2 regions of the Enterococcus faecium genome follow, and region 2 is predicted to be linked to the other one. Evidence: a T-box and tRNA genes for the amino acid it is inferred to sense, from the RefSeq annotation. Region 2 holds a T-box; the other holds one or more tRNA genes.
What was found. The T-box of region 2 lies ahead of serS (serine--tRNA ligase). A T-box ahead of a tRNA ligase gene usually reads a tRNA of that ligase, here a tRNA-Ser.
Positions count from the first base shown of each region.

Region 1 (3,433 bases), 970 kb from region 2:
GCCAAAAATAATCCAAATGAGAGGAAAGTGATATTCATTGGAAACCAATGTATTTTCGACGATTGAATAGCTGAATAACCTCAAAACAGCAGTAAAAGTCATCGCAATCAACCCAGAGGTGAATCCAATATTATAAAGTGTGAATCCACGATGGAAAACTAAAGTTTGAGCAGCTAAGGGCGGAAGAAGTAGACCAATTGCTATGCCAGCTAAATTCCCCAATAAAATACCTATCAGTAAAGGAAAACGCATACCAAAAGTGATATAACTAACGACCGGTGATAATGCGCTACCAAACAGTCCGATCATGATGTACTGAGAAAAAGGTTTATTGACAAATACAGCGTATAGATACACACCTAAAATGATTGAGATAGAATTATAAAGGTTTTTGCCAAAAAAAGAGAAACCGGTAACTGTTAGAATCGAAGCAAATAAGGGACCGTTTAAAATCACCTTGTGCCGATAAGCTAAAAGCACAGAAAGTAAGGTCAAAATCCCTACATTTATGAATGCGCTTCCGAAACCGCCTAAAGCAAAATAATCTGTCAAAAGATTGCTTGGCGAGGTAAGAATAGTTAGCAATCCACTCCAATTATCAGTAGGAGTACCAGAAAGCAAGCCAATAAAAAGAAAAAAAGCACCTGTAAAACCAAGATAAAAATACTTTCTTTTCTGTGAAACGATTCGTTTTTGAGGATGAATATAAATAACGTCAGTTTCGTTTTCCATTACACACCTTCTTTTTCATTTTCTTTAACTATAACTTGAAATGAAAGATTTGGTCAACTATCATTTAGGTCAAAACTAAAAATGTAAGGGAACCCATTGAATTTAACCAAATTTTTTTAATTTTGCAAAAAAAGTTAAAGAAGACTGAGAAAAAAATTTAAAATATAACGTTTTGAGTAAAATGTTTGCAAAAAATGCTAAAAATAGGGTACAATAAAACAACATATACTGCAGTAAAGAAGTGGGGGAGTTTTAATGAGAAGAAAAGTCTATACCAAGGATCAAATTCTAAAAGCTGCTTATGATGTTGTTGCAAAGGAAGGGTTTAAAGGATTTACTGCGAGAAATATTGCTAAAAAGATGGGGATTTCGACACAGCCGATTTATCTGGAATTCAAAAACATGGAAGATTTAAAAAATACGTTGCTGGATTCTATCTTTGAACAACTAAAAGAAGATGTTTTCCCTATTGAACGTACTGGTGATAAAATCATTGATCTCGGTTTGAACTATATCTACTTTGCAAAAAAGCATCATAGTCTTTACATGGCATTGTACATTGATGAACATGGGGACGGAAAGAAAATTCATGATTTTTCATACAATTATTTCTGTGAAATAGTTAAAGAAGATGAAAGATACAATCAATTATCGGATGAATATGTCGATGCTCTGCATACTGGTACGTGGGTAGCAGTGACTGGCTTAGCGTCATTGATGTCATCAAATATCATGCATCCAACAGAAGAACAAATCATTGCACTGATCAAACGGACAATTGACTCGATTTTAGCATTAGATAATCCTGAAATAATCAGATAGTGTTCTATCTGTATGAATTTGATCGGTAAGTCCGTTGGCTGCAAACTGTCAATGGACTTTTTTGCTAAAAAAAGCGATTTCTGTTATTTATCTATTAGAAATAGGCTTGACATTTCGTGGAAAAAGTTTAAAAATAGTACTTACGGAAGGTTGGCAGAGTGGTAATGCACCGGACTCGAAATCCGGCGAACCGGCTAATACCGGCGCGCAGGTTCAAATCCTGTACCTTCCTTATATCAACGATTAGAGGTTGTAAAGAAGCTGTCCTGCATCAAGTAATAAGAACGGCCAAACAAAAATAGCTTTTCCTATTTTTTCGTTTGGTTGGACTTATTACCGCAGATGCAAGCTTTTGAACACCGTTTGTTCGGAATAAGGGGCTGTGACAAGGCTTTTGTCACAGCCCCTTATTTTTGTTGTACTTTTAGCCTACAATATTTTTTGATTCCCCCTGAGTACTATTTTTTATAAATGCTAGTAAATCAATCTTCTTTGGCCTTTTTTTTGATAAAAAAAAATACTAGATGTAAGATAAAAGTGTAAAAACGATTTGTTTTAGGAGGGAAAACGATGTGTACCGCAATCACTTATGCGACGAAAGACCATTATTTTGGAAGGAATTTTGATTATGAGATGTCTTATAATGAAGTAGTCACTATTACTCCAAGAAATTATCGTTTCGATTTTAGAAAGGTAAAAAATTTAGATAAACATTATGCAATGATTGGGATAGCAGCTGGGGTAGCCAACTATCCACTCTATTATGAGGCTACAAATGAAAAAGGATTGAGTATGGCAGGACTGAATTTTCCTGGCAATGCTGATTATAAAGAATTACAAGAAGGAAAAGATAACGTTGCACCATTTGAGTTTATTCCATGGATACTAGGGCAATGCTCAACCATAGACGAAGCTAAAGAATTATTGGCTACTATCAATCTAGTCAATATCGATTTTAGTGAAAAACTACCCTTGTCACCTTTACACTGGTTATTAGCTGATAAAGAAAAATCGATAGTAATTGAAAGTATGAAAGATGGACTTCATTTATATGATAATCCTGTCGGTGTGTTGACAAATAATCCACCATTTGATTATCAATTATTTAATCTGAACAATTATCGCTCGCTATCAAATGGAACACCAGAAAATCATTTTTCAAACCAGATCAGCTTGGATGTTTATAGTCGTGGGATGGGAGGATTGGGCTTACCTGGAGTTCTCTCTTCTGTTTCTCGATTTGTAAAAGCCACATTTACTAAAATGAATGCTGCATCAGGTGATTCAGAATCTGAAAGTATCAGTCAATTTTTTCATATACTAGGCTCAGTCGAGCAACAAAAAGGAGTATGAGATACTGGAGAAGGAAAATACGAATATACGATTTATTCTTCTTGCTGTAACGTTGATAAAGGGATTTATTATTATCGTACGTATGAAGACAGTCAAATTACTGCTGTAAATATGAATAAAGAAGACTTGGATCGTCATGAATTGGTCAGTTATCCAGTCATAAAAGAGCAACAGATAAACTATGTCAATTAATTAATGAATAGATCCGTTTGGTATCATATTTTCTGATACAGTCATAATTAGACACGATCTTTAGGTCGTGTCTTTTTTTGCTGGTTTTTTTGGAAATAGCATCCACTAATATTTTTTTAACACGAAGAGAATAAGATAGCCTCAAAAAAGAAAACATGGTAAATTAGATATTGGGACTTTATTTTCTGTAAAAACAGAAACTTTCATCTTTTGTTTTCACGTGACGAAACTGTAAGAGAGAAAATATTCGTCCGCTATTTATTCTATGATAAGATGCATATGAATGAAATAAACAGTAATTTTATATTAGGATGTGAAAGTTAAATGTGCGGTA
Region 1 covers NZ_CP118955.1:948,191-951,623, forward strand. The annotation lists gene PYW34_RS04515 (DUF1576 domain-containing protein) at 1-732, opposite strand, end outside; gene PYW34_RS04520 (TetR/AcrR family transcriptional regulator) at 988-1,554, shown strand; tRNA gene PYW34_RS04525 (tRNA-Ser) at 1,699-1,786, shown strand; partial or broken gene bsh (choloylglycine hydrolase) at 2,125-3,099, shown strand; gene asnB (asparagine synthase (glutamine-hydrolyzing)) at 3,424-3,433, shown strand, end outside.
Region 1: it has a tRNA-Ser gene. The T-box ahead of serS (serine--tRNA ligase) is inferred to sense a tRNA for this amino acid. The anticodon was not compared.

Region 2 (3,433 bases):
TGGGATTCAAAGAATATTTTTGCAGAACGATTGAACACTGATTTGTTCTGGAACGGCCGGAATTTTATTATTCCCTTTTTCTTTCTATTAGATATTGGTGTTTTGTATTGGCGCTTGATTCGAAGATATCGCCAAATGCAATTGCGGCATATCATCAGCGAACTTCACTACATCGCAAACGGAAATTATGATCATCGTATCCCTTTTGAACTGAGTGGTGACTTAAGCCGAGTGGTAACAAGTATCAATGGATTGGTGGATAGTACCGTAGCAGCGATTGAAGACGAACGTAAAATCGAAAAATCAAAAGATGAATTGATCACGAATGTCAGTCATGATATCCGTACCCCACTCACGTCCATCATTGGATACCTAGGACTGATAGAAGATGGCCAGTATCACTCAGAAGAAGATCTTTTAAAGTATACGCATACTGCTTATATCAAAGCAAAGCAGATGAAATCTTTAGTGGACGACTTATTTGAATACACTAAGGTACGCCAGCCTGCTGTCCCGGTGAATTTTTCTGCCTTTGACATGATCCAGTTGATCGAACAGTTAGCAGCTGATTTTGAGTTGGAAGCTTCTAAAAAAAATATCCAAATACTTGTTCAATCAAAAGTAGACTCCCTTATCATGGATGGCGATACCGAAAAACTTGTACGTGTCTTCAATAATCTTTTGACGAATGCGTTGAAATACGGAAAAGGAGCAACGAAGATCGTAATCGAAGTAGAACGTATCGGTTCAGAAGTTGTTGCAACAGTCAAAAATAACGGAGCAATGATCCCACAACAGGCAATCGATAATCTATTCGACCGTTTTTATCGTGTAGAAGAATCTCGTTCACAAGCAACTGGAGGAACTGGACTTGGTTTAGCAATCGCTCAAAGCATTGTGGCTTTGCACGGCGGATACATTTATGCAAAATCAGATAAGCAATGGACTTCTTTCATCATGCACCTTCCAATCAAGAAAAATGAAAAATTACCTATTGATACACAGGAAGTTATTGACGAAAACTGAAATATTCGCTATTCTTATTACAATTATTAGAATAAATGAAAAACACAGAACCCAGTACACTTTATTCTTTTTCAGAGAGCTGATGGCAGGTGTAAATCAGCAAAGGATAATTTGGAAGTTCCAGTTCGTTTACGTGCCCTTTCGAAATAAGAAAGGTCGGTTCAACAGCCGTTATGTGTTCAACAAGTGCAGCTGACGCTGAACTTGGGTGGTACCGCGAATTTCAGACTGATTCGTCCCAAGAATAATGGGATGGATCAGTCTTTTTTTATTTTCAAAAAGGAGGAAATCATATGTTAGATGTAAAAATGATGCGACAAAATATTGAAGAAGTACAAGAAAAATTGATGACTCGGGGCGTAAAAAAAGAAACATTAGCTGAATTCATGGAACTAGATGAAAATCGTCGTAAGCTACTAGTCAAAAGTGAAGAATTAAAAAAATATCGAAATGATGTTTCTGCTGAGATCGCCCAATTGAAGCGTGCAAAAGAAGATGCTTCTGCTAAAATCGCTGAAATGAAAGAAGTCGGTGGCAACATCAAAGCATTGGATACTGAAATTGCTGAAGTGGATGAAAAATTGAAACAAATTGCAACTACTTTGCCAAACCTTCCCCATGATTCTGTGCCAGTTGGAACAGATGAAGAGGACAATGTAGAAATCCGTCGTTGGAGCGAACCACGTACATTTGCTTTTGAACCAAAACCACACTGGGAAATTGCAGAAAATCTTGATATTTTAGATTTTGAACGTGGCGCAAAAGTAGCCGGTAGCCGTTTTGTCTATTACAAAGGATTAGGTGCTCGATTAGAACGTGCTGTCTACAACTTCATGCTTGATCAGCATATTTACGAACACGGCTATACTGAAATGATCACTCCTTATATCGTCAACAGTAAAGCGATGTTTGGTACGGGACAATTTCCAAAATTCAAAGAAGATGTTTTCCAATTGGAGAATACTGATCTAACATTAATCCCAACAGCTGAAGTACCATTAACTAACTATTATAATGATGAAATTTTAGATGGTGCAGATTTACCTATTTATTTCACTGCACTAAGCCCTGCTTTTCGTTCTGAAGCCGGAAGTGCTGGTCGGGATACACGAGGACTGATTCGTCTTCACCAATTCAATAAAGTAGAAATGGTCAAATTTTCGGATGTAGAGCATTCTTACGAAGAATTGGAAAAAATGACAGCTGATGCAGAAGATATCTTGAAAAAATTGCATTTGCCTTATCGTGTGATGGCCTTATCAACTGGAGACATGGGCTTTTCTGCAGCTAAAACTTATGACTTAGAAGTATGGATACCTGCACAAGATACTTATCGTGAAATCAGTTCTTGTTCTAACTGTGAAGATTTCCAAGCACGCCGCGCAATGATCCGTTATCGCGATAATGATGGAAAAATCCACTATACTCATACTCTGAATGGTTCAGGACTTGCAGTTGGCCGTACAGTAGCTGCCATTTTGGAAAACTACCAAAATGAAGATGGTTCTGTCACAGTTCCAGAAGCGCTCGTTCCTTATATGGGGAATCTGAAAGTTATTAAATAAAGAGGCTGTGAAAAAGCCGCTTAGTTTCGAGTATTAAGAAAAATTTTGTGAAAATGGCTTTCCACATTTTTGCATAAATTGGACTTAATACCGAGAAACTGGCTTTTGAACACCATTTATCGAGAGGTTGTGAAATCAGCGAATTAACCTGAGTATTAGAGAAAAAAATGGAAAAATAGCTCCTCATATTTTGCCGTTTTTTGAGCTAATACCGAGGGTTAGTTGATTGAACACCATTTATCGAGAGGTTGTGAAATCAGCGTCCTGGCCTGAGTATTAGAGAAAAAAATGGAAAAATAGTCCCTCATATTTTACCGTTTGTTGAACTAATACCGAGGGTCAGCTGATTGAACACCGTTTAGTGGAGAGGTCGTAAGCCTACCCCCCAGCTCCGAGTTACAAGGACAAATTCAAAAAACAGCTCTTCATATTTTATGAATGTTGTACTTGTGATTCGGAGGTGGCAAGGGAACACTGTTTATTCAAAAAGAGGCTGGGACAGAAGCGTTTAACTCCAAGAAATAAGAAGAAATTCACGAAAATTGCTTTTCAAATTTTTGTGAATTTCTTCTTATTTCCGAAGGAGTTGCTTCTACTTCCGCCGTTTATACGTGTTTAGAGCGTGAGACAAAAGTGTTCTTTACTTTTGTCCCACGCTCTTTAATGTTTTTAAGATTCAACTGAATAGTTTGGTGCTTCTTTTGTGATTTGTACATCATGAGGGTGTGATTCTTTTAATCCACTGCCGCTCATTTGGATAAATTGCGCTTCATCACGTAATTGCTGTAGATTGGCTGCCCCAACATAACCCATTCCTGAACGCAAACCGCCGATCATTTGGA
Region 2 covers NZ_CP118955.1:2,512,765-2,516,197, forward strand. The annotation lists gene PYW34_RS12190 (sensor histidine kinase) at 1-1,026, shown strand, start outside; T-box leader at 1,065-1,270, shown strand; gene serS (serine--tRNA ligase) at 1,320-2,591, shown strand; gene guaB (IMP dehydrogenase) at 3,261-3,433, opposite strand, start outside.